Regions from separate parts of the Rhizobium sp. TRM95796 genome, predicted to be linked through region 1. Evidence: riboswitches for the same ligand, from Rfam matches in the RefSeq annotation. Region 1 holds a riboswitch; each other region holds the start of a gene.
The links. A riboswitch is a leader RNA that binds a small molecule or an ion and turns the genes downstream of it on or off. The one in region 1 is predicted to bind cobalamin.
Positions count from the first base shown of each region.

Region 2: another riboswitch for cobalamin. It lies ahead of OCK01_RS19395 (energy-coupling factor ABC transporter permease); the one in region 1 lies ahead of bluB (5,6-dimethylbenzimidazole synthase).
Region 3: another riboswitch for cobalamin. It lies ahead of OCK01_RS02560 (ABC transporter ATP-binding protein); the one in region 1 lies ahead of bluB (5,6-dimethylbenzimidazole synthase).

Region 1 covers NZ_JAOXHE010000005.1:128,993-139,147, reverse strand. Annotated here, with positions in the region: gene OCK01_RS12045 (methyl-accepting chemotaxis protein) at 1-1,347, opposite strand, end outside; gene OCK01_RS12040 (glycosyl transferase) at 1,476-2,006, opposite strand; gene OCK01_RS12035 (PA0069 family radical SAM protein) at 2,127-3,284, shown strand; gene OCK01_RS12030 (ribonuclease HII) at 3,450-4,094, shown strand; cobalamin riboswitch at 4,135-4,311, shown strand; gene bluB (5,6-dimethylbenzimidazole synthase) at 4,354-5,091, shown strand; gene OCK01_RS12020 (F0F1 ATP synthase subunit B) at 5,158-5,649, opposite strand; gene OCK01_RS12015 (F0F1 ATP synthase subunit B) at 5,661-6,263, opposite strand; gene OCK01_RS12010 (F0F1 ATP synthase subunit C) at 6,346-6,570, opposite strand; gene OCK01_RS12005 (F0F1 ATP synthase subunit A) at 6,658-7,416, opposite strand; gene OCK01_RS12000 (AtpZ/AtpI family protein) at 7,451-7,813, opposite strand; gene OCK01_RS11995 (cell wall hydrolase) at 8,059-9,228, opposite strand; gene OCK01_RS11990 (potassium transporter Kup) at 9,404-10,155, opposite strand, start outside.
Region 2 covers NZ_JAOXHE010000009.1:217,064-227,218, reverse strand. Annotated here, with positions in the region: gene OCK01_RS19435 (xylulokinase) at 1-161, shown strand, start outside; gene OCK01_RS19430 (HAD family hydrolase) at 172-849, shown strand; gene OCK01_RS19425 (SMP-30/gluconolactonase/LRE family protein) at 846-1,754, shown strand; gene OCK01_RS19420 (transketolase) at 1,775-2,617, shown strand; gene OCK01_RS19415 (transketolase family protein) at 2,610-3,596, shown strand; gene OCK01_RS19410 (SDR family NAD(P)-dependent oxidoreductase) at 3,607-4,383, shown strand; gene OCK01_RS19405 (2,4'-dihydroxyacetophenone dioxygenase family protein) at 4,395-4,949, shown strand; gene OCK01_RS19400 (glycerol dehydrogenase) at 4,946-6,070, shown strand; cobalamin riboswitch at 6,214-6,429, shown strand; gene OCK01_RS19395 (energy-coupling factor ABC transporter permease) at 6,480-7,148, shown strand; gene OCK01_RS19390 (energy-coupling factor ABC transporter substrate-binding protein) at 7,151-7,441, shown strand; gene cbiQ (cobalt ECF transporter T component CbiQ) at 7,445-8,191, shown strand; gene OCK01_RS19380 (energy-coupling factor ABC transporter ATP-binding protein) at 8,188-9,018, shown strand; gene OCK01_RS19375 (D-tagatose-bisphosphate aldolase, class II, non-catalytic subunit) at 9,173-10,155, opposite strand, start outside.
Region 3 covers NZ_JAOXHE010000001.1:524,350-534,504, forward strand. Annotated here, with positions in the region: gene OCK01_RS02540 (DUF47 domain-containing protein) at 1-147, opposite strand, end outside; gene OCK01_RS02545 (hypothetical protein) at 317-517, shown strand; gene OCK01_RS02550 (cupin domain-containing protein) at 518-940, opposite strand; gene OCK01_RS02555 (M10 family metallopeptidase C-terminal domain-containing protein) at 1,069-2,388, opposite strand; cobalamin riboswitch at 2,542-2,756, shown strand; gene OCK01_RS02560 (ABC transporter ATP-binding protein) at 2,880-3,689, shown strand; gene OCK01_RS02565 (ABC transporter substrate-binding protein) at 3,686-4,636, shown strand; gene OCK01_RS02570 (FecCD family ABC transporter permease) at 4,979-5,992, shown strand; gene OCK01_RS02575 (mechanosensitive ion channel family protein) at 6,084-8,708, shown strand; gene OCK01_RS02580 (threonine/serine dehydratase) at 8,936-9,877, opposite strand; gene OCK01_RS02585 (Lrp/AsnC family transcriptional regulator) at 9,967-10,155, shown strand, end outside.

The DNA.
Region 1 (10,155 bases):
GGTCTGGAAGGCGATCTCGTCGATGACGCCGATGATCTTGGTGATTTCGCTCGAGGATTTTTCGATGCCGCTCATGGCGTCGATGGCGCGGGCGACGATCTGGTCTGAACTGTTGGCGTCGGAACTGACCGTCGAGACGCGATTGGCGGCCTCGCGCGCGCCTTCCGCCGTCTGGCGGACGGTGACCGACAATTCGTCGATCGCCGCGGACGTCTCTTCGAGATTGGCGGCCTGACGCTCGGTGCGGAGCGCAAGCTCGCCGGAGGCGCGACGGATCTCGTCCTTCGACGCCCCGATGTCCGAGCTCTTGCGATTGACCTTCGACATCGCCCCTTCGAGCTTGGACAAGGATCTGTTGAGGTTGAGCCTGAGCGAATCGTATTTGGCGCCGAGATCGCCGCAGCGGACCGTCAGATCGCCGGTCGCCAATTGCTCCATCGTGTCGCCGATCTCATAGATCACCCGCTGCAGCGCCTCGGCCTCCTGATGCTCGCGCTCGACATTGGCCTCACGTTCGGCGGCGAGTTCCTGCTGCTGGCGCGCCTCGCGCTCGGCGAGGTCGTGGCGCTCACGGATCTTGGTCTGCAGCGCCGCCGTCGCCTGCGCCATCATGCCGATTTCGTTGGAGAGGCCGGCGTGAGGCACGGAAATGGCGGTGTTTTCGTCAGCTACTTCGCCGAGGGCCTTTCGAACCTCTTCGAGGGGTTTGGTGATAGACCGCATGATGACATAGGCCAGCGCCGCGCCGAGCGCGAAAATTGCCAGCATGACGCCGACCGCCTTGGCGATCATGGCGTTCACCTGTGCGTCGAGATCGTCGACATAAAGACCGGTGACGACGACCAGCTTCCAGGGCTCGAAGGCGAGCGCATAGGCGCTCTTGCGGAAGAAGGCGTCCTTTGGCTCGCCGGGCTTGGACGCATCGAAATCGGTGCGCCCGCCGCCCGCCTGGCCCAGCTTCAGCAGTTCCTCTCGGTAGAGCTTGCCCTTGGGATCCGGCTTGCCGCGCAGATTCTTGCCGACCTTGTCCTTGTCGTAATGGAAGGCCATGTTGAGATCGTAGTCATAGGCGAAGAAATATCCGTCGGGCGAATATTTCATGCCGTTGACGATCTGATAGGCCTGGGCGCGGGCCTCTTCTTCCGTCAATTCCCCGGCGAGTTGGCGCTCGTGGAACTGCTTGAGAATGGAGACGGCGGACTCCGTCTCGGTCCGCAGCATTTCATAGCGTTCATGATAGACGGCGTCTGCGGCGGCGCGGATCTCGAAGGTCACCGCCACGGCGAACGCCGCCATCAGCGCGAAAACCAGCAGGTAGAGTTTATGCGCAATCTTCAGGTTGATCATCAGGCCCCCTCGGCGTCCCAAACCGCGCGGAAACAGGACGGTCTCCGGCGTTTGTCCCCAAATTTAGGGGATTACGCTTAAGCATCCCCTAACTTTAGCGCGCCGATCACCGAATTCCCGCGCGTCGCTCAACGCTCGGCCTTGGCCCGACCTTTCAGAACCGCGGCCGGAATCAACTCCGTCCGCAATCGGAGCCGCGGCGCATTCCGGGCGAACCGCGCCAAATCGACGCCCGCGTCCAGCGCGGCGAGCAAATCGCGCTTCTGCACCAGAAGACCGTATTCGAATGGCTTGCCTGGTTGCGCGATGCGCCGGAACCAGGGTTGACGATGGCGACGCGAGGCCGAAAACCGGGCCGCCTTTCCGCCGATCGCGGCATATTCCAGCACTTCCTCAACCCAACCATTTTGCGGCCGGGCGCCGGGTTCGAGGAAGAGCAACCACTCGCCTCGCGCGCGACGCACGGTGTCGGAAAGCGTCCAGCTCTGCAGATATTTGCAGCCCGCGGCGTCGGCGAGCCGGGCGGTGCCATCCTGCGACCCCCTGTCGAGCACGATGACTTCGCTGACGACGCCGTCGACCGCGCCCGAAACGAGCACGGAGAGGGTATAGGCGAGCTCTGGCTCGCTGTTCTCGCATTCCAACATCACCGTCAGCATGGCCTAGCTTTACCGAAAGCCGCGCGCGATTGCCAGCCGCATTTTGTTCTTGCATTGTTCTCCTTTTCACGATAGGAAAATTGTCATCAGGCGGTCAGCTGACCGCGCCGGAGAAGCCCAATGATCAATCTGTCCCTTTCGCGGCAGGCTGCCTTCCAGCCTGCCAACACGGCGGAGCTTGCCGATGGACTGCTCAAGGAAAGCGGTGTGAGGATCGACATCGACCGCCGTCGCGGCCGCGGCGCGGGCCTCAATCCGGCGGGCCGTTTCGAGTCGAAGGAGCGCGAGGCGCTGGACGACGGCTGGCAGACGCTCGAAAGCCTGGAGCCGTTCCGCACCGAGGTTCAGGTCGAGAAGCCGCGCAGCATCATCACGCGCAACGACAGCCCCGACGTGCCGTTCGACCGCTCGATCAATCCCTATCGGGGCTGCGAGCATGGCTGCGTCTATTGCTTCGCCCGGCCGAGCCACGACTATATGGGCCTGTCGGCGGGCCTTGATTTCGAGGCCAAACTCTTCGCCAAGCCGGATGCGGCGCGGCTTCTCGAACGGGAGCTGTCGAAGCCCGGCTACAAACCGAAGACGATCGCCATCGGCACCAATACCGACCCCTATCAGCCGATCGAAAAGGAATGGCGCATCATGCGGCAGATCCTCGAAGTCCTGTCGACGGCCAATCATCCGGTCTCGATCGTGACCAAGTCGGCCTTGGTGATGCGCGATATCGACCTGCTGTCGAAGATGGCCGAAAAGGGCTTGGCGAAAGTCGCGCTGTCGGTGACGACGCTCGATCGCAAGCTCGCCCGGCTGATGGAGCCGCGCGCCTCGACCCCGACGCGGCGACTGGAGGCGATCCGGGCCTTGACCGAAGCGGGCGTTCCCACAGCCGTGCTGGCCGCGCCGATGATCCCGGCGCTCAACGATCACGAACTCGAACGCATTCTCGACGCCGCGGCCGCCGCCGGGGCCAGGGAAGCCAATTACATCCTGCTGCGCCTGCCCTTCGAAGTCAGCCCGTTGTTTCGCGATTGGCTGCTGCGCAACTATCCGGATCGCTACCGGCACGTGATGAACCTGGTGCGCTCCATGCGCGGCGGAAAGGACTACGACGCCGAATTCGGCAAACGCATGAAGGGCGCCGGTCCCTATGCCTGGCAACTGCATCGGAGGTTCGAACTCGCCGCCAAGAAGCTCGATCTCAGGCGGCGCGGCATTCAGCTGAACACCGATCTCTTCGTGCCTCCGTCCGGCTATGGGGTGCAACTGAGCCTCCTCTAGTTCTCAGTATCGGATGCTGGGCCCGGCATGTCCCTGAAGCCGGACCCAGCGTCGACCAGCGCCCTCCGTCGAACCGCAACGACGGATGGCGCCCGCAAGCATCCCGGGCCGCCGCCCTCGATCCGGGACTTGCGGGGAATCGGCGGGATATGCCACAAACCCCGCATGACGCGTCCCGCCGATTCCCTACCTTTCTTGTTTGAAGACGTCGCCCCGACTTTCGCGATCGAGGAAGCGTTGATGCGCGACGGCTACGACCGCATCGTCGGCCTCGACGAGGTCGGCCGCGGACCGCTCGCGGGACCCGTGGTCGCTTGCGCGGTTGTGCTCGACCGCGCCCGTATTCCGACCGGCCTGAACGACTCCAAACAACTCTCGCTCTCCGAACGCGAGAGGCTCTATGCGGAGATCCTGGGAAGCGCCGAGGTCGCCATCGCCTCGGTCAGCGCCTTGGGAATCGACCGGACGGACATTCGCAAGGCGAGCCTCGAAGCCATGCGGCGGGCGACCCTTTCTCTGTACAGGCGGCCCGATTTCGCAGTCATCGACGGCCGCGACGTTCCCCCCGGCCTGCCCTGCCCCGGCAAGGCCTTCGTCAAGGGCGATTCCCGCTCGGTCTCGATCGCCGCGGCGTCGATCGTCGCCAAAGTCACCCGCGACCGGATGATGGAGGCGGCGGCGCATTCTCATCCGGGCTACGGCTTCGAGAAGCATGCGGGCTACGCCACCGTCGTGCACCGCCGCGCCATCATCGAACTCGGCCCCTGCCCCCTCCACCGCATGAGCTTTCGCCCGCTGCGGAAGGACTAGTTCTTGTCGCGGGATGGATTGCCGCGGGGACACTATTTCAGCTACATCATTATCGTCCGGCGCCCGCTCGCGCGGGAGAATCGGGAAGCCGGTGCGAAACCGGCGCGCGCCCAGCGCTGTAAGGCGGATGCCGCTTCGAGACGCCACTGGGAGACCGGGAAGGCGAAGCGGCAGATGAAACCGAGCCAGAAGACCGACCGGACGACATAGCCCGACGCGCGAGGACGGCGCAGCGGGCACGCCAGACGCAGGGGGTAACATGCTTGGCGCCGCTCATCGCGACCTCACGGCCGTGGGTCCGTTTTCCGATGCCGACAAAGACGCGGTCTACCGCGCCATCCATACGCGGCGCGACGTCCGCAACGAGTTTCTTGCCGATCCGATCGATACGACGCTGCTCGACCGACTGCTGGCGGCTGCCCATGCCGCCCCTTCGGTGGGGCTGACACAGCCGTGGAATTTCATCCTGATCCGCGAGGAAGCCAATCGCCGCGCCGTCCACCGATTGTTCGAGGAGGCCAACAACGAAGCCGCCGACCGGTTGGAGGGCGACGTCAAGAAGAAGTACCGGGCGCTCAAGCTGGAGGGGATACTCAAAGCCCCGCTCAACATCTGCATCACCTGCGACCGCAAGCGCGGCGGCGAGTTCGTGCTCGGCCGCACGCATCATCCCGACATGGACATCTATTCGACTGTCTGCGCAGTGCAAAATTTCTGGCTGGCCGCACGGGCGGAGGGCATCGGCGTCGGCTGGGTGAGCATCTTCGACCATCGCCGCCTGGCCGCGTTGCTGGGCATACCCGACAGCGTTGAAATCGTCGCCTATCTCTGCGTCGGCCATGTGTCGGAGCTCTACAGAAAGCCGGAACTCGAAACCAAGGGTTGGCGTGACCGGATGCCGCTCGACCGGCTCATCTTTTCGGAACGCTGGCCGGAGGAGTCGCATGTGTTGCGGCTCTATCGCGAAATTGCGATGAAACCGGTACCGCCCGCCTGAAACGCGACAGCGCCCATAAAAAACCCGCCTCGCGGCGGGTTCTTCAATCGAGGCTCCGAGACGCGCTCAGTTGAGCCGGGACTTCACTTCGCCCACCGCGTCGTTGAACAGCGCGTTGGAGAGCGAGGCGTCGGTCTTGCCGGCGATCAACTTTTCCGCAGCGGCGACCGCGAGGTCGACGGCGGCGGAACGAACAGCGGCCACAGCTTCGGCTTCCGCCTGCTTGATCTTCTGTTCGGACATCAGAGTGCGGCGAGCCACGTAATCGGCGGTCTTCTGCTTGGCCTCCTCGGCCAGAGCATCGGCTTCCCGCTTTGCGGCGGCGACGATTTCGGCGGCTTCCGCTTCGGCGGCGGCGCGCTTCTTCTGGTATTCGGCCAACAGGGCCTGCGCTTCGTCGCGCAGTTTTTTGGCCGAATTCAGTTCAGATGCGATCTTCTCCGCGCGCGAATCGAGCGCGCGGGTGACCATGCCGGGAACCTTGAGGTAAATGATCACCCCGAGGAAGATCAGAAGCGCGACTTGCGCCCAGATCTGCGCCCAAAATGTTGCATCCATTACGAGCCTCCTCAGCCTTTCACGGCGTTGACCGCGTCAGCGGCTTCGCCCGAGTTGACGGAAACGCCGGTGAGCCGGTTGACGATCTCCGCTGCGGCGTCCTGCGCCACGGTGGAGACTTCGCCCAGCGCAGTCGCCTTGATGGCGGCAATGCTGGCCTCTGCTTCCGAGATCTTCCTGGCGAGATCGGCTTCGAGCTGCTGGCGCTCGGCGTCCGACTTCACTTTGGCGGCGTCACGAGCTTCGGCTGCGATGCCCTGCGCCTTTGCGCGAGCTGCGGCGAGTTCCTGCTCGTATTTGGCGACTGCGGCGTCGGCTTCGTCCTTCATCCGCCGCGCCTCGGCGAGATCGCCGGCGATGCGGGCTTCACGGGTCTCGATGATCGAACCGATGCGAGGAGTAATCAGCTTCGACACCAGGAAATAGAAGGCGCCGAAGGTAACCGCCAGCCAGAGAAGCTGCGATGGATATTGGGTCGCGTCGAAGGGAGGGAACACATCGGCGTGGCCGGCGTCGTGCGGAACACCGGTTTCGGTGTGCACTTCGGCTTCCGTCGACTGCACTGCCCCTTCCACCGCCGTGGCGGACAGAACATAGGCTGTCGTCACAAACATTCCTTCCTCCAGGGCAAGGATACGGTATCAAAAAACGGGCCACGGCCGAACGCCATGGCCCGATGGTTTTTTGAGACGCCGATCAGCCGAAGAGAGCGAGAAGAGCGACGAGCAGCGAGAAGATGCCCAGAGCTTCCGTCACGGCGAAGCCGAAAATCAGGCGGCCGAACTGGCCGTCGGCTGCAGACGGGTTGCGAAGCGCGCCGGCGAGGTAGTTGCCGAAAATGTTGCCGAGGCCGAGGGCTGCGCCGCCCATTCCGAGGCAAGCGATACCGGCGCCGATGTACTTTGCTGCTTCAGCTTCCATTGTAGAACTCCTTCAGTGTTTTCGTTTGGTGGCTGTTAATCAGGAGCGCCGGTCAGTGTCAACCGACGCCGAACTCTACTCACGACCTTAGTGGCCCGGATGAACCGCGTCGTTGAGATACATGCAGGTCAGAACCGCAAACACATAGGCCTGCAGGAAGGCGACCAGGAATTCGAGACCGGTGAGACCGATGGTCATCAGCAGCGGCAGGATGGCGCCGACGATGCCGATCGGGCCGAGCACGCCGAGCGAGACCACGAAACCGGCGAAGACCTTGAGCGTGATGTGGCCGGCGAGCAGGTTCGCAAAGAGACGAACCGAGAGGCTGACGGGGCGCGACAGGAATGACACGACCTCGATCATGGTCACCAGGGGAACGACGAGCATCGGCACGCCCGACGGGACGAACAGACCGAAGAAGTGGAGGCCGTGCTTGTAGAGACCATAGAGCACCACGACCAGGATCACGAGCAGCGCCAGAGCGAAGGTGACGATGATCTGGCTGCCGACGGTGAAGAAGCCGGGCACCATGCCAAACAGGTTGGACACCAGCACGAACAGGAACAGCGAAAACACGAAGGGGAAGAACTTCATGCCTTCCTTACCCGTCGAGTCCTTCAGCATCTTGGCGACGAATTCATAGGCCAGTTCGGCGATCGACTGCATGCGGCCCGGCACGATGGCGCGCGGGGCGGACGCCCAGACGAAGAACAGCGTCGCAACGACGACTGTCAACACCATGAAGAGAGCGGAATTGGTAAAGTGAAAGCCGGTGCCGCCCACATTCTCCCAGAGCGGGACAATATGGAACTGATGGATCGGATCTACCTTATCGCTGGTCGCCACGTTTGTTCTCTCTCGTTTTCATCACGGCCGCGCCTCAGGGCTTCGGCCTCTTGTCCTTGTTGCGGGCTTCCCCGATCCTGTCCACCGGATGCGGCGCGGTCACCACGCCCACCACTCTGAGGACATTGAGGATGCCCGCGCAAAATCCCAGGAGCAGAAAAATGACCAACCCCCACGGCTTGGTGGGCAGGACCAGATCCAGAAGATAGCCCAGCATCGCGCCGACGATGACGGCCGCAATGAACTCAGAGGAGATTTTCAGCGCCTGCGAATAACCTTTCCGGTCATTGTCGCTGGCCGCTCTCGCTGCCTCCTCGGGGCTGCCTTGCGCGTGTCCCAACTCCTTGTGGAGTTTCTCCATGCGCGCTTCCAGACTGTCCTGGCGGTCGGTTTCCATTCTCGCCTCCTCACGGGCAGGGGCATTAACCCAGCATATCTGCTCGCGCAAGGCTGAAAATTGGCAAGTTCCAAACTGGAGACCCCCGCTCTCAAGCCGCGTGCACCATAGTTTCGACCTTTTTGGGAGTCAAGGCGAGCCCGCGCTCGGCATTCATGTATTTTTAACCTGAAAATTCAGGATGTTACAGACAAGTCAGCGGGTTTTGGAAACTTTGCGCGCAATTGCCGCGGCCCGAAAGCCTATCAGACCCAGCCGCCGCGATAGGTTCTGTAGAATATGTGAAGACCGATGCGGCTGACCCGCTTCATGGTGCGCGCCCAGTTCGGCCTGACATAGACGGCGTGATAATGGGTCGAATCGCCGACTTCCTTGAGGTAGATTTTGCCGGCCGTCACGGCGAGCGCCACTTCCTTGGCGGCCTCCAGGCGCGAACGCGACCAGATGATGTCCGGAATGCGATCACAGGCGAAGGAGAACTGGCAGCGATTGCGCCAGTCCTCGTTCTGATAGACCACGCCGCAGATCGTGTTGGGGAAAGCCGGGTTGCGCACCCGGTTGAGGACCACCTGCGCCACGGCGGCCTGCCCCTTGAGGGGCTCGGTGATGGCTTCGAAATAAATGGCCTCAGCCAGGCATTTCTGTTCCTTCTCGCTGAAGACGGTCGCCGGCAGCACGTTGGCCGCCCAGCCATGCGCTTCCTTTCCGGCGTCCGGAACGAAACGGTCGCCCTGAGGCTTGGCCAGAATGGAATCGAAGGGCGATTGTTCGGCGTAATCGGGTTCCGGATCGGCGTAGGCGGTGGCGAGGCTGTCGCCCTTTTCGTTGGTGATCAGGCTTGCCAGCATGGCGGGGACGCCATGGTCTTGCACGCGCGGCTTCACCTCATGAAAGGCGAGAGCGATCTCGATCTCCTTGCCCTTGATGGTGGGCTTCTGGAACAGCGTTACCCGCTCCTCCGTCAGTTCGGGCGCGAGGAGATGCGCCTGACGGTCGAGAATGCTGCCGGCGGTGAAACCTTGCGGGGGCCTGACGCGTTCAGACGCCAGGACCCTGCCCTTCTTGAGGCTGCGGGTTATGCGCGCCTCATCCGGCGTCTCGGGCTCTTCGCGCTTGTCGGACGACAGGGCGACCTTCTGGCCGCCGGCAAGCACGAGACCGCGATTGGCGGGATCGTAGGCGCGGCGATCGGCGTTCTTGAAGACGATTTCGGCGCTCTGGATCGAGCCGGCGCCGATGGGGGCCATGTAGCTGCGCCAGGATGCGGCGCCGGCCGGAGCGGAAACGAGGCCGGTCACATCGGCCTCCGCCGCAATGGTGGGGAAAAAAAGCAGGCCGGCGAGCGCGAAAACGCTAGGGCCCGCCCAGTCGGACGGAATGCGCGAACGGCGCGCGGCCAAGGAACGCTTCAACACGTGAACGCTACTCCACAGGAACTGGAAATCATTGGCCAGACAATGCGCTATTAACCTTGATGTTTGGTTAATCCCGGGATTTGTGGCCTTTGCGAGGCGCTGGGCTCTCCTCAAACGTAAACGGGCGGCTTCAAGCCGCCCGAAAAATTCCGTGATCCGGAGAGCAACCGATCGCCTAAACGGTCACATGAGCGCCCAATTCCACGACACGATTGGCCGGAAGCCGGAAATAATCCGATGGATCGGTTGCGGCGCTGGCGAGCGCGATGAACAGGCGATCCTGCCAGGAGGGCATGCCGGAATTCGCGTCGGGGATCAGTTTTCGCCGTCCGAGATAGAAGGACGTCGACATGATGTCGAATTTCAAGCCGGTTTTCCTGAGATGGGCGAGCGCCTGGGAGACGTTTTGCGTTTCCTGGAAGCCGAAACTCAGTTCCAGAAGCTGGAAATGTTCGGAAATCCGTTCGATTCGCCCGCGTTCCTCGATCGGTACGCGCGGTCGGTTCTGCGTCTTGATCGTCAGAATAATGTTCTGGCTGTGCAGAACATGATTGTGCTTGAGATTGTGCAGCAGCGCCGCAGGGGTCGAGGTGGGATCCGAAGTGAGGAAGATCGCCGTGCCCGGCACCTCGATCGGCCCATGCTCGCTCTTCTTCTCGAGCGATTTCACGAAGGTGCCGAGAGGAATATGGGTGCGACGCGTTTTCTCGAACAGGATTTTCGTGCCGCGACGCCATGTCCACATGATCACGACGAAGCAACCGGCGATCAGCACCGGCACATATCCCCCGTGATGCAGCTTGGTGAGGTTGGAGCCCAAAAAGATGGACTCGATGCACAGGAGCGGAGCGATGACGACGATCGCTTGCAGGCGCGACCATTTCCAGAAAGACCGCACGAAATTGTAGAGAAGGATGGTCGACACCA
Region 2 (10,155 bases), on a different contig from region 1:
CCGCCCGCGCCATGGTGCGCATCGCCGAAACCGTGCAGCCCGATCCCTGCCTCGCCGAGCGCTACCGCGCCGCCTATCCGCTGTTCCGCGACCTCGGCGCGGATCTCACCCCTCTCTACAAGCGGCGCGCGGCCTTGCTCGATCGCGCCCGCAAAGCATGAAAGCCTCGTCATGACAGCGTCCTCAAAGACCCACATCCTCTTCGATCTCGACGGGACCCTCGTTGACACCCGCGCGGCGGTGACGGAGTGCTATTCGATCGTGTTCCGCGAGGAACTGGGCTCGCCGTTTCCGCCGCCCGGTTTTCCAGTCGGCGAGCTTTTCGCCATGCGGCCGCCGGAAGTCTTCGCAAGCGTCGCGCCCGACAAGGTCGAAGTCCTGCATGCCGCCTATCGCGCCGCCTATCCCCGCTGCGCCTCGCTGGTGAAGGTCTTTGCCGGCGTTCGAGACCTGATCCTCGGCCTGCGCCAGTCCGGCCGCAAGCCTTCGATCGTTACAAACAAGGGGCTGGAGCGCACGCTGATCGATCTCAAGGTCGCCGATATTCCCGCCGACGCTTTCGAGGTCATCGTCACAGCGGAAGATACGATCGACCGCAAGCCGCATCCGGCGCCCATCCTGTTCGGCCTCGACAAGGCTGGGGCGGACGCGTCCGACGCCATCTATGTGGGCGACGGCCCGCAGGATGTGCTGGCCGCCCGCGCCGCCGGTCTCGACGCCGTCGCCGTCACTTACGGATTTTACGCGAGCGAGACGCTCGCTCAGCTCGAGCCAGACCATCTCGTCGACGACGTCGCGAGCCTCGCCCAGGCGCTCGGCGTCACCACGCCTGCGGAGGTCGCAGGATGACGGATCTTACGCTTCTCACCGACGGTCTAGCCTTTCCGGAAGGCCCGGTGCTGATGCCGGACGGCGCGATCGTATTGACGGAAATCGCCTCCGGCCGCCTCACGCATGTGGCCGCGAACGGCGACAAGAGCACGCTCGCCGAAACCGGCGGCGGGCCGAACGGCCTCGCGCTCGGGCCCGACGGCTTTCTCTATGTCTGCAACAATGGCGGCTTCGAATGGAGCCGCGGTCCCGATGGCCTGAGGCCGGTCGGCAAGGCGGCGGATTATTCCGGTGGTCGCATCGAGCGGGTCGATCCCTCAACCGGCCGCGTCGAACGTCTTTACGACCGCTGCGGCGATGTTGCGCTATCGGCGCCGAACGACATCGTCTTCGATCGACATGGCGGTTTCTATTTCACCGATCACGGCCACCGGAAGGGACGCAGCCTCGAATTCGGCGCGGTCTATTACGCCAAGACCGATGGCAGCTTCATCCGTGAAATCGCTTTCCCGCTGGTCGGCCCGAATGGCGTCGGACTGTCGCCGGATGGCGAGAGGCTCTATGTCGCCGAGACGTCGTCTGGACGGCTATGGTCCTGGCGGATCACCGCGCCCGGCGAAGTGGCAAAGCCGGAGTGGCCATCGCCCACAGGCGGGGATCTGACCGCCGGGCTGCCCGGCTTCCAGCGCTACGACTCGCTGGCGGTCGAGGCGAACGGCAATATCGCCATCGCCACTTTGCGCTTGGGCGGCGTCGTCGTCGTCTCGCCCGAGGGCGCTGAGGTCGAGCGGGTTTCGATGCCCGACCCCTACACCACCAATCTCTGTTTCGGCGGGCCTGATATGCTCACCGCCTTCATCACCCTTTCCAGCAGCGGCCGTCTGGTCGCCAAGCCTTGGGCTCGACCCGGGCTCGCCCTTTAGCATTCAGAGGAGTTTCCTTCATGGCAGTCCTGAACCATCCCCCCGCCGCGCCCGACATCGCGGCGCTGAAAGGCCGCGCGCTGAATTTGAGGCGCAAGATGATGGCCATGGCCAGCGGCAAGGGCGAAGGCTATATCGCCCAGGGCCTCGGCATGGCCGATTGCCTGGCGTCGCTCTACTTCCATGAAATGCGCTACGATCCGGAAAATCCGCAGTGGAAGGAGCGCGATCGCTTCGTTCTCTCCACCGGCCACTATTCGATCGCCATGTATGCGGTGCTGGCCGAAGCCGGCATCCTCTCCGCCGACGAACTGACGACCTACGGCCTCAACGGCTCGCGGCTGCCGATGAGCACCTTCGACGATATTCCGGGTGTGGAGATGGTCGGCGGTTCGCTGGGCCATGGCCTCGGCCAGGCGGTCGGCATGGCGCTGGGGCTCAAGCTCGACGGTTCCTCGGCCCGCGTCTTCTGCGAGTTCTCCGACGGCGAATTGCAGGAAGGTTCGACCTGGGAGGCCGCGATGGGCGGCGCCACCTTCAAATGCGACAACCTCGTCGCGATCATCGATTGCAACGGCATCCAGGCCGATGGCCCCGTGACGGTGCGGATCGAGCCCGTAGCCGACAAGATGACGGCCTTCGGCTGGGAGACGCTGGAGATCGACGGCAACGACATCGAGGCGCTGGTCGACGCGCTCGCCAGATTGAGAACTCCCAACGGCAAGCCGAAATGCATCGTGCAACGCACCACGCCGGGCGCGGGCGTGCCCACCATCATGGCCCGCGACCGGGCGCATTTCGTGCGCATCGACAATTCCGAATGGACCGCGCTGATCGACGAACTGGAGAGAGAACATGGCTGAGACACAGACCGTGAGCGGCCGCACGCGCGGCATGGGCGAAATCGTCGACGTCGCCGGCAAGGTCACCGAACTCGCCCCGTTCGGCAATACGCTGGCGGACCTGGCGCGCGAGCGGCCGGAGATCGTCGGGCTGACCGCCGACATGGGCCGCTATAGCGATATCCTGCCGTTTCGCGACGCTCATCCCATGAGGTTCTTCAATGTCGGCATGGCCGAGCAGAACCTAATCATGATGGCTGCCGGGCTCGCGAAGACCGGCAAGATCGCCTATTGCACCACCTATTCGGTGTTCATCACCCGCCGCGCCTATGATTTCGTGGCGATCGCCTGCGCCCATTCCATGGCCAATGTAAAGATCTTCGCCGGCATGCCGGGGCTGGTCAACGGCTATGGCGCAACGCATCAGGCGACCGAAGACCTCAACATGATGCGCGGGATCGCCGATCTCACCATCATCGACCCCTGCGACGCCACCGAACTCAAGCAGGTGGTGCGCGCCGTCGCCGACATTCCCGGCACGGTCTATGTCCGCAATCTGCGCGGCAAGGTGCCCGTCGAACTCGACGCCGACTATCGCTTCGAACTCGGCAAGGCCAAGGTGCTCAGGCCGGGCCGCGATGTCGGGATCATCTCTACCGGCTATATGTCGGCGCGGGGATTGGACGCCGCCAAAGCCGCGCAGGCGCAGGGCGTCGACGCCGGCGTCTTGCATGTCTCCACCATCAAGCCCTTCGACAAGGCGGGCGTTCTTGACTTTGCGCGCCGCTTCGACCGCCTGATCGTCGCCGAAAACCACAAGACCTCGGGCGGATTGACGTCGCTGGTCGTCGAGGCGCTTTACGAGGCCGGCATGGTCAAGCCGCTCGTCAAGATCGGCCTCGAAGACAGTTTCTTCGAATGCGGATCACAGGAATATCTCGAGGCGAAATACGGCGTCGACACGCCGCGTTTCATCCGCGCCATCGTCGACGGCAAGTGAGGAGGCGGTCATGCAACTCGAAAACCGGATCGCTCTGGTCACCGGCGCCGCGAGCGGCCTCGGCCTCGCCACCGCCGCCGCGTTTGCGCGCGAGGGCGCGACCGTCGTCATCAACGACCTGCGCCTTGAGGCCGCCGAAGCGGCCGCCTCGGCGCTGGGCGAGAAGCATTTCGCCGTGAGCGGCGACGTCTCCAGCGAAGAGGCGGTCAAGGCGATGGTGGAGACGGTGCTCGCCCGCTTCGGACGCATCGATATTCTCGTCAACAATGCAGGCATGCCCGACAGTTTCACGCCCACGGTGGATCAGACGCTCAGTCACTGGCAGCGTCTGATAGACGTGCATCTGACCGGCACCTACCTCGTCTCCAAGACCGTGGCGCCGTCGATGATCGCGCGACGCTCCGGCGTGATCCTCAATCTCAATTCCATCGCCGGGCTGATGGGCCTTCCGGTCCGCACCGCCTATTCCGCCGCCAAGGCCGGCATCGGCATGTTGACCCAGGTGCTGGGTTGCGAATGGGGTCCTCACAATGTTCGCGTCAACGCGGTGGCGCCCGGCTACATGATGACGCCGCTCACCGAAAAGCTCATCGCCGAAGGCAAGATCGACGAGAAGCGCATTCGTCGCCGTACGCCGATGGGCAAGATGGGCACGGCCGAAGACATCGCCGAGGCCATGGTGTTCCTGGCCTCCGACAAGGCCAAGTTCATCACCGCGATCACGCTGCCGGTCGACGGCGGCTATTGTTCCTGGGGGGCTCCATCCGACGCCTTCCCGCTCGATTGAGGAGCGACGCCATGACCGCGAACCTCGACACGCCCCGCCCTGAAGCCCGCATGGATGCGAGCAAGATCGCCTATCGCCAGCCGCAACCCTTCGGAATGATGTCGGACATATTCCTGGGCGACGGCCTCGACCTCGACGCTGACGAGCGCCTCTGGATCCCGCAGGCCGAGGGCGTCTCGTTCCGGCCGCTCGTGCTGTCTGTGAGCCAGGGCTATTACGTCAATTTGCTCCGGGTTCGAAAAGCGGGCGTGCTGTCGCGGCATCGTCACAGCGGCCCGGTTCACGCCTTCACGCTGCGGGGGCGCTGGCGCTATCTCGAACATGACTGGGAGGCGACGCCGATGAGCTACGCCTTCGAGCCGCCGGGCGAAACGCATACGCTGGTCGTGCCGGAGGATGTCGGCGAGATGATCACGCTGTTTCATGTCACCGGCGGTTATGTCTATGTCGACCCCGACGGCGTGGCGCTCGGCTATGAAGACGTGTTCACCAAACTCGCCGCCGCCCGCCGGCATTATGGCCAGAACGGGCTCGGAGTCGATCGGCTGATGGAGTTGGTCAAGTGAGCCTCAGGATCTTCGGCGGACCGCATCGTTATCTTCAGGGTCCGGGCGCGCTGGACGAGCTCGGCCGCCTTGCCAGGCCGTTCGGGACCAATCCGGCGATCATCGCCGACGCCTTCGTGCTCGATCTTCTCAAGGATCGACTCGAGACGCTTCTGGCGGCGGAAGGGCTGACGCCGATCGTCCTGCCGTTTTCCGGCGAGATCACCTATCCCGCCATCGACGCGCTGGAAGCGGCGCTGTCAGGTCAACGTCCTTCACTTGCGATCGGCATCGGCGGCGGAAAATCGCTCGACGCCGCCAAGGGACTGGCGCGCAAGCTCGGCCTTGACGTGATCACCGTGCCGACCATCGCCTCCAACGACAGCCCGACCAGCAGCGCCATCGCCATGTATGACGATCATCACGTGATGATCTCGGTCGATCGTCTCGCCCGTTCTCCGGAAGCCGTGATCGTCGATACGACCCTCATCGCGCGGGCGCCGCGGCACTTCCTGCTGGCCGGAATCGGCGACGCCGTCGCCAAGAAATTCGAGGCTGAAGGCTGCCTGAACGGCTCGGGCGTCACACCCTTCGGCACGAGACCGCTCGTCTCGGCCGCGGTTATCGCCGACGCCTGCTATCAGACGCTGCGCCGCTCTGCGCAGACCGCGATGGTGGATCTCGACGCGGGCAGAATGACCCAAGCCCTCGAAGACACGATCGAGGCGACGATCCTGATGAGCGGCCTCGGCTTCGAAAACGGGGGGCTGTCGCTGGCCCACAGCCTCACCCGCGGCCTGGTGAAAGCCAGGGGCGCCAAGGACGCGATCCACGGCCAGCATGTCGCCTGGGGCGCGCTGGTGCAACTCGCGGCCGAAGGCCGCCGGGGCGAACTCCAATCGCTCGTCGCATTCAACGGTTCGATCGGTCTCGCCACCTCGCTCGGCGATCTCGGCATGAGCGAGCCGACCAAGGCGGAGATCGAGGACCTCGCTCGCTGGACCATGACGGCTCCTCATCTCGGCAATATGCCCAATCCGGTGAGTGTCGAGACGATCATGCTGGCCATCGAACACGTCGAAGAGCTTGCGCACCATATGGACCGGCGGGGCCCGTCGCGTGATCGAGCCGTCGCCGGCTAGACGCGCCGTTGCCCCGACGCAGTTCACTCGTGTTACCGCCCGCTTTCGGGAAGCGGTGTGGAATGTCGCGCGTTTCCAGACGGCTCGCGCAGGCCCGCATTCATTCTGCTGACGTTTAGATATTGTGTTTTCGACGAGTCGAGCATAGTGATTTCCGGGATGGTTCCGCCTGACTTGAAGAAGGGTGGATCAAAAGGGAACACGGTGAGGACTACCCATCAGGGGCCGAGACCGTGGCTGCCCCCGCAACTGTGAGCGGTGAGCGACATCCATTATGCCATTGGCTGCTTGTCGGCTGATAAGGCGGATCGAGCCATGACCCGCGAGCCAGGATACCTGCCATCGCTGGGCCACGACATTCCGTGGCGACTTTATCAAGCTGCGCGGTGGGCGTGGTTGAGGGCGTGTTATGCATATTATGGAAGGATATTTGCCGGCCGCGCATGCGGTTGGCTGGGGCGTGGTGTCCGCGCCATTCGTGATCTATGGGGCGAGGCGCATTGTAAAGCTCGTCCGGGAAAAGCCCGAGATCAAACTGTTGATGGCGGCTTCGGGCGCTTATGTGTTCATCCTGTCGGCTTTGAAAATCCCGTCTGTGACGGGCAGTTGCTCCCATCCGACAGGCACCGGGCTTGCGGCGTCGCTGTTCGGGCCAACGGTGACGACGGTTCTTGGGACGATCGTCCTGTTGTTCCAGGCGCTTCTTCTCGCCCATGGCGGCCTGACCACGCTGGGCGCCAACATATTCTCCATGGCCATTGTCGGTCCCTTCGTCGCCTATGGCATCTTCAAAGGGGTGTCCGGAGCAGGATTCAGCGGCGCGATCGCGATTTTTCTGGCCGCGACGCTCGGCGATCTCGCCACCTATGTGACGACGTCGCTGCAGCTTGCGCTGGCGTTTCCCGATCCGGTCTCCGGCATGGCGGGCGCCGCGGCGAAGTTTCTCGGCATTTTCGCGCTGACCCAGGTGCCGCTCGCCATCAGCGAGGGTCTGCTGACCGTGATCGTGTACAATCTCCTGCAGCGCTACAGCCGCGGCGAGATGAATGCACTCAATATCCTGAACGCGAAGGCCTGATCATGCTGAAACGTAATCTCTGGCTCCTGCTGGCCGTCATCGTCCTGGCAATTCTGCCGCTCGTCATCCATCACGGCGGAGACGCCGAATTCGGCGGCTCCGATGGCGAGGCCGAAGCGGTCATCACGCAAATCCGACCCGATTATCAGCCATGGGCTACGCCGCTTTGGGAACCGCCGAGCGGCGAAATCGAAAGCCTGTTGTTTGCCTTGCAGGCTGCGATCGGCGCCGGGTTGATCGGGTTCTATTTCGGACGCCGCACATCGCCGGCCAAGCGTTCCGATTCGCACTGAGTCATGCGCGCGATCGATCGCTGTGCGCAGACCAATCGCTGGCGGCGTCACGCCGCTGGCGAGAAGCTCTTTCTCTCATTGGGCGTCATGGCTCTTTCGCTCTTGTCGGCGGGATGGTCCACACAGGCCGCCGTGCTCCTGGCGATGCTGGCGCTGACGCATTTCGGCGCCGGTATAGCTTGGCGCGACATAGCCGCCGCGGCGCGGATCCCGCTGCTCTTCATCGCAACCGGCGGCGTGGCGCAGCTTTTTTCCGTGACGGTGGTCGGATACGTCCCTCACATCGCGCTGGTTTCCGACGAGGGAATTGGCCAAGCCTGTTTCGTCGCTCTCAGAAGCAGCGCCTGTGTTTGCTGTTTGCTGTTTCTCGCGCTCACCACGCCGCTTCCGAGCATTCTTCAACTCTTGCAGCGGAAGGGCTTGAACGCGGAAATATCCGATATCGCCATGGTGATGTTCCGGATCATCTGGGTCTTGCTGGATTGTCTGAACGCCGGTCGGCAATCGCTCGATGCTCGACTGGGTTACACAGGAAAACGGCGCATGCTGAAATCGAACGGGCTGTTGCTCGCGTCTCTGCTGCCGCGCGTCTTCGCGCGCGCTCGGCGCATGGAGACGGGCTTGGCCGCCAGGGGCTATACGGGCCGGCTGGATTTTATCTCCGTGGAGAAACCCGCGTCGCGCATCAGACTGCTGGTGATCGGCATGATTCTTCTGGTTTTCTACGCCTTGTCACGGTGGATAGGATGATACTCGAAGCTCGGAAAATCGGGTTCAGGTACGAGGATGGCACGCGCGCGCTGGATGACGTCTCGCTCCGCATCGTGCGGCGGCAGAAGCTCGTCATCCTGGGAGCCAACGGCGCTGGAAAATCGAGTCTCATGTCGCTCCTCAATGGCTCGTTCAAACCCTCCGCAGGCGAGGTCCTGTTGAATGGCGAGCCCGTCGCCTATGACCGCAAAGGCCTGACGCTGCTCAGATCACAGGTCGGGCTGGTCCTGCAGGATCCCGATGATCAATTGTTCGCCGCCACGGTCTTCGAGGACGTCTCCTTCGGGCCCCTTAATCTCGGCCTGTCGGTCGACGAGGCCCGGCTCCGGGTCTCAAATGCTCTGGACGCGATGGAAATTTCGGACCTGTCGCATCGTCCGACGCACATGTTGAGTTTTGGCCAGCGGAAGCGAGTGGCGATCGCGGGGATTCTCGCCATGTCGCCGTCGGTTCTGCTTCTCGACGAACCCACCGCCGGGCTCGATCCGAGGGGGGTGGAAGATCTGACGAGAACGCTCGATATGTTGGCGGCAAAGGGTATCGCCGTCGTTCTCGCCACGCATGACATGGATGTCGCCTACGCCCTTGCCGACCGTGTCGCGGTCTTCGCCGCGGGCAGGGTGCTGATGGAGGGCGCGCCCGACGCCGTGTTCGGCCAGGCCGATTTCTGCGAGCGCAGTGGTTTGCGGCTGCCCAACATATTCCAGGTCGCCAGCGGTTTGAAAGACCTGGGGCTGCTGCCGAGCGATGGCGACTTGCCCCGCTCCGTGGATGAATTGCTCAGGCTCGTGTCTGCTCCGCGCTGATTGCAGAGTCGTCGTTCATTCGGAACGATCGATCTCGACCTGCGGGCGTTACCATTCGCATCGGCCCCGCGATGGCGGCTTAGGCTTTGGGGTTCGCGCATGTCGGGACCGAAACCGCCGGGCGGACTCGCGCATGCGTCCGCCGTCGCATCGATCAGTTCTGGCCGCAAGCAGCCGCGTAGATCCGCAACATGCGCGTGACGGCGGCGCGCGCCAGCGATCGGGCCGTGGGCGCGGTGAGGCCCGTCCGCACCTCCGGCCATGCCGCCGCGAGGTGCTGGCTGATCAGCGTTTCCGGCAAAGCCTTGTCTCCGAGCCTCTTCATCAGCGCGTTGACAGCGGCTTTCGCTTCCGGCAAGGCCCAGTAGTAACGGATGCGGTCGGAATAGCTGAAATGGCGATGCAATGCCTGCTCCTCAGCGGTCCCGGGATAGTATTTCGCCCAATGGCCGGGCTGGCGGAGCATCAGCGCTTCCATGGCCGGCTTGAGCGATAGTGCGCCGCCGTCCAGTTCCGCCGCGATGGCGTCGAGACCATAAAGCGCCTCGCGCAACGCGAAAGTGAGGCCCGGCCCGACCTTGAGGATGCAAAAGCCGTCGACGACCAGCGCTCGAAGATCGGCTCCTGTCTGATAATCGGTGGAGTGGGCTTCGAAAACGAGACCCGGGAGATCCGCCAGGCGCCGCGACAGCGCCTGGGCGGCTTCGGGAACATAGGACACGACGTTCTGATTGCCGAATTCGACGCCGGGCTGGACGACAAGGCCGATGACGCGTTCGAAGGCCTCGTCCAGGCCGGCGCCCGCAAAGGCCCGGCGATGAATGTCGACGGTCGCCTCGGCGGCGTCCGGCGACGTCACGTCGAGATGCTCGACCTCTTCGAGCGCGCCGCCCGGAACGGGCACTTCCGTGCCGATGACATAGACCGGTTTGCCGGTAGAATGTTTTTCGGCGACGGCGGCGAGGCGGGCGGCGCGAGCGGCGGTGTGTTCGTCGTCCAGCGCCGGCGGCTCGCCGGCGCAGCCCATCGAGCAATCGAGATGGATCTTTTCAAAGCCCGCCGCCGCATAAGCCGCCACCATCGCCTCGGCCTTTTCCATCGCCGCCTCGGGGCTCAGATGCTTCCAGGGATTTGGTC
Region 3 (10,155 bases), on a different contig from region 1:
GCGGTCGCAATGCGCCTCGAGATCGCCCTCGCCGGCGAGAAGCGCCCGCAACTCCTCGGCCGCCGCCATCACCACCTTCGAGTGGCGCTCGAACAGATCGAAGAAGCGGTCTTCCCGCGGCATCAATTTCCTAAACAGGCCCAGCATGTCACTTTCCATGAATTGTCATGAAACTGTCATAAAAGCCTGAGGCCGAAGCCGAAACACTGCCGGGGGCGTTAAGTTGCCCAAACGCGAGGTTATCCACCGGGGAACAAGGCGCGTGACGGGCCGTTGGGTTCAAAACAGCCTGCATCAGACAGAAAGGACTGCTATGATGAACCCCAAGCCTGTCGCCCAATCTCCCCGAGACGCCGCCCCGCAGATTGATCCATTGACCGGAAAGGCGATCCCGATCGCGCCTTTCGGCGAGTTGTCGGACCGTGAGATCGAGGACGGGGCCAAGGGAAAGGAAGATGCGGCGCGGATCGATCCCGATAGCCGCATCCCGCGCCCGCCGCAGCCGGATCTCGCCTGATCAGCCGGGCTCCCAGCCCGGCTCGGCCATGGTGAAGCCCGCGAAGTCGAAGCCGGGCGCGACGGTGCAGCCCACCAGCGTCCAGTCGCCCTGGCTCTCGGCGCTCTGCCATTCGTCCTTGCGCACCACGACCTGCGGATGTTGTCCCGCCAGCACGTCGGGGCCGAGGGTTGAGGCGCGCGCCGTCTTGCCATCGGCGGAAAGGCGCAAGGTCAGCGGCGCGCCCGCGTAATAGTGCCAGACCTCCACCGCATCGACCTTGTGCCAATGCGAACGCTGCCCGGCCTCCAACAAATAATAGATACAGGTGGAGCACGCTCTGCCGTCCCGCGTCTCGCCGTCCTTGAAGGTCTGCACATACCAGCCGCCTTCCGGATGCGGCTCGAGTTCGAGGGCGTCGATGATGTCGCGGGCGGTGGTCATGGGCTCTCCGTTGACGTAGTCGCTGAGCGGCGGCGTCCTGTTTCGCCAGCCTTATAGACATCACCGCGTTGGAAAGTCGACTATCCGCCCAGAAGTCGGAAATCGCGGAATGGCGACGTGTTTACTGCTCACATCATGAAATCCGCGTCGGTCAGCCGTATCTTCCCATCCAGCTTGAAGATTAGATCGGCCCCGCCGTCACCATCCCGGTCCACCGTTACCAGCGTGTCACCGCCCTTCCAACGCCAGCCGATTTCGGCGCCCTCGCCGGAAAAGCCGACGCCGCGGGCGAGAAAATCGTAGTCGCCATCGAGCGCCTTGGTCAGCGCGATCTGGTCTTCGCCCTTGGTGAAGTCGTCGATGAGATCAGAAGCCTTGGCGGTGCTGTCCTTTGCGGTCGAGAAGACGAACAGATCGTCTCCCGCTCCTCCAGACAGAAGATCGCTGCCGGCGCGGCCGACGAGAATGTCGTTTCCCGTCCCGCCATAGAGCGTGTCGGCGCCCGCGCGGCCGATCAACATGTCGGCATCGTTTGCGGCGCTGTCGGCGCTCGTTCCGTCGCCATAGACCGTGGTCACGCCCTTGTCGGTGGCGAGCAGTTCCTCGACCTCCGTCTTGGCCGACAGGCCGAAAGTCTTGAGCGCCGTGCGGATGGCCGGCGCGAGTTCTTCGGTGATGTCGCCGATCGTTTCGACGCCCTTGATCTTCGCCGCCTCGCCCGGATCGTAATTCGCCTCGTAACTCAGAATTTTCTCATGCCATTCCGCCAGCATCTGGCCCGTTTGAACCGCTTCCGAGAATGTCGCCTTGCCGTCCTTGTCATAGAGTCCGAAGAGATCGGCTTCGACATAGCGGCGGTTGGCGATGCCTTGGCCGGCGCTCGCGCCGCCATTGGAATAGTAGCGGATCTGGAACCAGGCTTCGGCGCGATCCCCCTCCTCGATCGCGGCCTTCAACCCGGAGCCCAGCAGGCCCGGATTGTTGTAAGCCAGCGAGAACAGCGCCATGCGCTCATCGGAGTCCGGAATGCCGGACAACCACTTGTCGACATAGCTGTCATAGGTCGGGGAAATCAGGTCGAGCGCTTCGGCGATCTGGTCGCTGCTGGCGAAGGCGAATGTCTTGGGAACATCGCTGTCGACCGACTTGCTCCACGCCGCCATCACCTTGTCGAGCGCCGAGATCAGTGTGGCGCTGGAGCCGTAAGAATGGGTCTTGTCCACCACGGCGTCGAGCTTCGACAGAAGTGTCTCGCTGTAATGTTCCTCCCCGACCATCGCCAGCAGCACCTTGTCGAGATTGGCGCGCAGGCTGAAGCCGATGCCGATCGTCGGCACGCCGACGATATCGACATACGGCTTGGTCGTCGCGCCCTCCAGCAACGTCAGCAACGCCGAGCGTTCCGCAGCATAGTCGCCATGTTCGGTGATCGTGTTCCAGTTCAGCATGCGCGGCTCCTTCTCCCCTATTGTTAGCCGCGACCCGTAAACACCGCGTCGAAAACCATGGTGAACGATTGACAGTCAACAAATGTTATACCATTACAAAGCAAGAGACGAAACTGGATGTCGCGATCCGGCTTGCGCGATAAGAGAGTTGATGGCATGACAGAGAAGAATGGCGCTGTCGCCGCGAAAATGGGCGACGGCTTAATAGGGAACACGGTGAGGACGACCCCAGAGGGGCCGAAGCCGTGGCTGCCCCCGCAACTGTATGCGGCGAGCCTGTCTGCAACGAGCCACTGGCGAAAGCTGGGAAGGCGCAGACCGGCGAAGACCCGCAAGCCAGGAGACCTGCCATTCAGCGACAGTAACCACGGACGGGGTGTTCCGATGCGATTATCGAATGGCGGCCGGCGTCTCGCCGGTCATAACCTGATGCGTATGGCGGCGCCAATCCGCCTTCTCCACAAAACCGGGCGTCTGCCCGAGGCCGCGTCATGAACTGCGCGGTGGACGGTCTGGATCTCGAAGCCCGCGGCGTCAGCTTCGCCCCGCCGCGCGGCCCGAAACTCATCGCCGACATCTCCCTGCGAATTTCCGCCGGTGAACGTCTGGCGATCGTCGGCCCCAATGGCGCCGGCAAGACGACGCTCTTGCGCTGCCTGTTTCGCGGCGTCCGGCCGAGCGACGGCTCGGTGCTGCTCGGCGGCGAGGACATCTGGTCGATCCCGCAGCGCGACTTCGCCCGCAAGGTGGCGGTGGTGCTGCAGGAAAGCCCGGCGGCCTTCCCTTTCAGCGTGCGCGACATCGTCATGATGGGCCGTATTCCCTGGCGGCGGGGATTAAGCCGCTGGTCGGAGGAAGACCGCGCCAAGGTCCACCATGCGCTGGAGCATCTCGGCCTCGAAAACCTCGCCGGGCGGCAGTTTTCCACCCTGTCCGGGGGGGAAAAGCAACGTGTGCTGGTGGCCCGGGCGCTCGCCCAGGAGCCGCGTCTGCTGATCCTCGACGAGCCCTCGAACCATCTCGACATCCGCCACCAGCTCGACATCCTGCATCTGCTTGAAGGCTTGGGCGTCACCGTCATCGCCACGCTGCACGACATCAATCTCGCCGCCGGCTTCGCCTCGCGCGCCGCCATTCTCAACGGCGGACGGCTGACGGCCTTCGGCCCGCCCGAGACGGTGCTCACCGAAACAGCCATCGCCGGCGCTTTCGGCGTCGAGGCCGCAAAATTCCGCATCGGCGCCGAGGGCTCCGCGCGCTTCGCCTTTTCCCGTTCGTCCTATTCCGGAGCTTTCCTGTGAAAACCCTTTCTCTCATCGTCGGCGCAACCTTCTCGCTTTTCGCCACCGCCGCCTTCGCCGCCCCCGTCACGGTCAAGAGTTGCAACCGCGACGTCACCTTCGACGCCGCCCCCAGCCGCGCCATCTCCAACGACGTCAACCTCACCGAAATGATGCTGGTCCTGAAGCTGCAGGACCGCATGGTCGGCTATACCGGCGTATCCGGCTGGAAGACGCTGGACGAGAAAATCCGCGACGGGGTCAAGGAATTGCCTGAACTGTCGCCGAAATATCCGACCAAGGAAGTGCTGCTCGGCGCCGACGCCGACTTCTATTTCGCCGGCTGGAATTACGGCATGAAGGTCGGCGGCGACGTGACGCCGGAAACCCTTCAGCCGCTCGGCATCAAGGTCTATGAGCTGACCGAAAGCTGCGTTCACATCATGAACAAGGCCAAGCCGACCATGGACGATATGTTCGTAGACCTCCTCAATCTCGGCAAGATCTTCCGCGTCGAGGACCGCGCCGAGGCGCTGGTGGCGGGCTATCGCAAGGAGTTGGCCGAAATCGTCGAGGGCGTCGGCCCGATCGATCGTCCCGCCCGCGTCTTCGTCTACGATTCCGGCGAGGAGAAGCCCTTCACCTCGGGCGAATACGGCATCCCCACCGCCATGATCGAAGCCGCCGGCGGTAAGAACATCATGGACGACGTCGAAAAAAGCTGGACCGAAGTCTCCTGGGAGCCGGTGATCGAGCGCAATCCCGAAGTCGTGGTGATCGTCAATTACGGCGAAGTCACCGCCGAGCAGAAGATCGCCTTCATGAAAACCAACCCGGCCTTCAAGAATGTAGACGCGGTCAAGAATGATCGTTTCGTCGTGCTGGACTATGTCGAGGCGACGCCGGGTCCACGCAACATCGGAGCGATCGCACGATTGGCCAAGGCGTTTCATCCGCGCAATATGTGATCAGCGCGCATTGAGCGGCGGCAACTTGGACGACTCGCTAGCGCTGCGGACCGGAAACACCCCCCTCTGCCCTGCCGGGCATCTCCCCCTCAAGGGGGGAGATCGGCTGGGGCGCCGGTTTCCGCTACATTGAATGGCCTCGTTGACGCAACTGATGGCGTCAAGAGAAAGCGAGGCATCACCGCGAGTCAATCTCCCCCTTGAGGGGGAGATGTCCGGCAGGACAGAGGGGGTGGCCAAGATCCCCGACATCTCTGAAACGCAGGAACCGGGCGCGCCAAAACGCCTACCTACAAATCTTGCACGCAAAACTGAAACAAAAACAAGTAGCAACCGCTCCCCATGCCCCCTCTCCGCCTCCTCCTGATCACCGCGGCGCTCCTCGGCCTTCTCTGCCTCACCATGATCATGGCGGTGTCGCTGGGCGCAGCCTCCATTCCCGCTCTCACGGTGTGGAAGATCGTGGCCAACAAGATTGCGCCCGATATGATTGCGGTCGACTGGTCGGCGGGACGGGAAAGCATCGTCTGGGATGTCAGGCTGCCGCGCGTCATTCTCGGCGGGCTGGTCGGCGCGGGTCTCGGTCTGACCGGCGCGGTGCTGCAGCCGCTGACCCGCAATCCGCTCGCCGATCCGCATCTGCTCGGCGTCTCCTCGGGCGCGGCGGTCGGCGCGGTGATCGCGTTGATCCATGTCGGCATGGTGCTGGGAGCGCTGACCGTGCCGGTCTTCGCCTTCGCCGGGGCGCTCGTCGCCATGATCACCGTTCCGATCGCCGCGCGCGTCGGCCACGCCAATGGCGCGGACCGGCTGGTTCTGGCAGGCGTCGCCGTCTCCTTCGTCTTCACCGCGCTCGCCAACCTGCTGGTTTTCCTCGGTGATCCCCGCGCGGCGCAATCGGTGACCTTCTGGATGCTCGGCGGCCTGGGCCTCGCCGAATGGCCGCATCTTCTCTACCCCGCCGTCACCCTCGCCGTCGCCCTCGCCTTCCTGCAGCCCAATGCTCGGGCGCTCAACGCCATCGCCATGGGCGACGAGACGGCGGCGACGCTGGGCGTGTCGGTACAGCCTTTCCGCATCGCGCTGTTCGTGGTTTCGGCGCTGCTTACCGGCGTGATGGTGGCCTTCTCAGGCGCGATCGGCTTTGTCGGCCTGATGGCCCCGCATTTCGTCCGCGCGCTCGCCGGATCCGACAATGCCCGCGTTTTGCCGCTTTCGGCCTTTAGCGGCGGTGTGGCGCTGATCTGGGCCGATCTCGCCGCCCGCACCATCATGGCGCCGGAAGACATGCCGATCGGCGTCGTCACCGGGCTCGTGGGCGGGCTGGCGTTTCTCTGGATCATGCGCCGAAACTGATCCGCCGCTTGCCGCATCCGCCTTTTCCGTTAAGGAAAAGGAAACCATGCGCGTGATCAGCGCGATTCCGGAACCACGCGACGAGACCGCCATGAAAAGATTGCCCTTTCTGTCCCTGTTCCTCGCCGCTGCGCTGACGGCCGCATATGGCGGCGCGGCGCTTGCGCAAACCGCGCCGCAGCCTGCCGCGACGAGCCAGCCCCCGGCCGAGGCGCCCTCGACCCAGCGCACGGTGGTGAAGACCGCGGTGGACACGCTGCGCGACGAGGTGCAGGCGAGCGTCAACAAGGCCGCCGGCGACCTGGAGGCCTTGCGCGGCAAGGCCACGCGATCCAGCGACGACGATTCCGCGCTGTCGCTGCTGAAGCTCGAAGCCGATGTGCTGGCCGAGGACATCGCCGGTTCCACCGCCGATCTCGAAGCGCGCTACGAGGTGGTGACCAAGCGGCTGGAAGAACTCGGACCTGCGCCGACGGACGGCAAGGCCGAGGACAAGGCCGTCACCGACGATCGCAAGCGCCTGCAGGACGAAAAGGCCTCGATGAGTTCGCTGCTGTCGGATGTCGATGCGCTGAAGACCGAGGTCGCCCGCGTGAGCGCCGATATCACCGAGCGCCGCCGCACGCTGTTCACCGACACGCTGTTCCGGCGGCTGCCGATCTCCAGCGACCTGCTCTCGGAAGCCTCGGCGGCAGCGACGACGCTGTCCGGGCAAATGTTGTCCGCGACTACCAACTCGCTGGAATTCATGTGGAATTTTAAACGCGGCGGCTTCCTCGGCGCAATTTTCGGCGCGCTGCTCGCCGCGATTCTCTTCATGTTGCCGCTGAAGCGCAAGCTCGCGCCGCTGGCTCATCGCGATCCCGACGTCCTCGATCCGCCCTATTTCCGTCGGGTGTCGGCGGGCTTCCTGTCGCTGATCGTTCCGGCGGCGGCCACCGCCGCCTTCGTGCTGACCTGCCTGGTCATTCTCTACAATCTCAAGGTCTTGCGCGAGGATCTCTACGCCATCTTCGCCTCGTCTCTCTGGGCCATCGTCGGCGTCTACTTCATCTGGCGTCTCTCACGGGCGATCTTCTCGCCGCTCAAGCCGCAATGGCGGCTGGTGGACCTGACCGATCGCGGCGCACGCTGGCTGGTGACCATCGGCATGATGCTCGCCGTCATCAATGCGTTGTCGTCGGTGCTGACCCAGACCTTCACCCAGTTCGGCGCGCCGGTGTCGCTCAGCATCGTCAAGGGCATCGCCTCGGCGCTGCTGATCGGCGGCACGCTGATCGTCGCCTCCTTTATCAAGCCGCGCCTGCCGCTGGAAGACGGTGGGCCGAGCCGGGCCTGGCCGATCTATGTCCGGATCCTGCTTTTGGCCACCGGCGTCGGCCTCATCGTCACGGCGCTGTCGGGCTATATCGGCCTGGCGCAATTCGTCTCCAGCCAGGTGATCGTCACTTCCACCATCATGGTGACGATGTATATCGGCTTCTCCGCCGCCCACGCCATTTCCGAAAGCGGCGCCTTCGCCCAGACCAATATGGGCGCGGCCATCGCCCGGAGGCACAATCTCGACGAGATCCGCATCGACCAGGTCGGCCTGGTGGTCGGGCTCGTCGGCTATGGGCTGGTGGTGCTGGTCGGCGTGCCCCTGATCCTATCGCAATGGGGCTTCCGCGCCGCCGACATCCTCGGCATGTTCGTGGAACTGTTCACCGAAATCCATATCGGCAATATCAGCATATCCTTGCTAGGCATTTTCGCCGGCGTCGTGGTGTTCTTCGCCGGCCTGTTCGGGGCCCGCTGGTTCCAGCGCTGGCTGGACGGCAATGTGCTGGCCCGCTCGCAGATCGATGTCGGCGCGCGCAACTCGGTCAACACCGCGCTCGGTTACGCCGGCGTGGTGATCGCCGCCGTCATCGGCATATCGGCCGCCGGCATCGATCTTTCGAGCCTCGCGCTGATCGCCTCGGCGCTGTCCCTCGGCATCGGCTTTGGTCTGCAGACCATCGTGCAGAATTTCGTCTCCGGCCTGATCCTGCTCGCCGAACGTCCGTTCCGCGTCGGCGACTGGATCGTCAACGGCAATGTCGAGGGTTTCGTCCGCCGCATTTCGGTGCGCGCCACCGAGATCGAAACCTTCCGCAACCAGTCGGTCATCGTGCCGAATTCGCAGCTGATCAACGCCGCCGTCGGCAACTGGACGCTGCGCAACAAGCTGGCGCGTTCCGAAATACCGATCGGCGTCGCCTATGGCTCGGATCCCCGCAAGGTGATGGATATCCTGCTGGAGATCGCGCGCAGCCAGCCTCTGGTGCTGACCATGCCGGAGCCGCATGTGGAATTCGTGGGTTTCGGCGAATCCGCTCTGAATTTCGAGCTGCGCTTCTATCTCGCCGACCTGTTTACCGGCATGGGCGTGCGCAATGCGATCCGCATCGAGATCCTTGAACGTTTCGAGGAAGAAGGCATCGAAATCCCCTATCCACAGCGCGTCCTGACCGTGCGTCAAGGCCAGGGCGTAACCAATGCGATGATGGCCGAGGCGCTGCGCGGCGAAGGCATGACCGACGATGAAGCCCAGGCGCTGGCCCGCGCCCGCGACGGCGTGCGCAAGCGCGCCGAAGACGCGGCCCGCGACATCGACCAGGTCGCCGGCGCCCGCCACAGCCACCACAATCACCGCGACGACGATGACGAGGACGGCGACGACGACGGGCGTTGAAGGTCCGGCAACCGGTTATTTTCAGGTCGAGGCGAATTTAGCGAGGCCGCGACCCGCCCCTCATCCCCCTGCCGGGACCTTCTCACCGCGCATGCAGGGAGAAGGAAGATGCGGCGCGGACATTGCCGCTGCGTTCTCCCCGTCATACGGGGAGAACGCAGCGGCAGCCGGATGAGGGGCCGGGCAGACCATTCACGCCAAACCGCAGAACACCATACGACCTCCCCTCAAAACCACTCCCGCGCCTGCGCCGCCGTGACATTTCCCCCGCAGAGCGGCGTCGCCACCCTCACCCCCTCAAGCGACGCTTTGTCCTTCATCACCCCCGCCAGACCCGCCGCGCCGGCGGGTTCGACGATGCGGGTCCATTCATCCCGGGCGAACCGCATGGCGGCGAGGATCTCGTCGTCGTCGACCAGAACGACCGCGTCGATCGTCTCCTTCAGCCATTCCACCGCCTCGGGCACCGGCTCGCGCACGGCGACGCCGTCGGCGATGGTGTTGACCGAGCGCGTCGAGACGGGATGGCCGGCCTGATGCGACAGCGCCATGCAGGGCGCGCCTTTGGCCGCCACCGCGATCACCCGCGTCTCGGGCGACCGCGCCTTGATCCACGCGCCCATGCCGGCGGCGAGCGCGCCGTTTCCGAGCGGCAGATAGACCCGGTCGAGGCGCCCTGCGGCCTCCATGAGTTCCAGCGCGATCGTGCCCGCGCCCTCGGCAATCTCGGCGGACGCGCCGTCCTCGACAAAGAGATGACCCGAGGCGTTCGCGAAAGCGCGGCCCGCCTGTTTGGCGGCGTCGAAATCCTCGCCTTCGAGCCGGACCTCGGCGCCGAAGCGGCGCATGGCCTCGATCTTCAGGGGATTGGCGTTGACGCTCGCAAACACCGTGAGCGCCCGGCCGGAACGGGCGGCATTATAGGCGAGCCCCTGGCCGAAATTGCCGGCCGACGCCGTCACCAGCGGCTCTTTGCCCGGATGCGCGGCGAGGAAATTGCCCGTGCCGCGGCCCTTGAAGCTGCGGATCGGATTGTCGGTCTCGTCCTTGGCGATCAGGTGGAACCCGAGCGCCTCGGATGTGAGAACAGGCGAATGAAGAAAGACGGGATCGATGCGGCCCATGGCCTCGGCGATGCGGTCTGCGGAAAGTTGTCTGTGCTTTGTCATAGAGACAGGATAGAAAAGACCCGCGCGGAGTGACCGCGCCGTTTCGGACATCGACGCCGAAATTCCGCGTTCAACAGGAGTTTTCCGCCGTGGATGAGATCGACCGGACCATTGTTGAGCTACTTCAGGACAATGCCGACCAGCCCGCCAAACGCATCGCCGACCGCGTCGGCCTCTCCCCCTCCGCCGTCGAGCGCCGCATCGCGAAACTCAAGCAATCAGGCGTGATCCAGAAGATCGCCGCCGTCGTCGACCCCAAGGCGGTGGGCCGCGGCCTG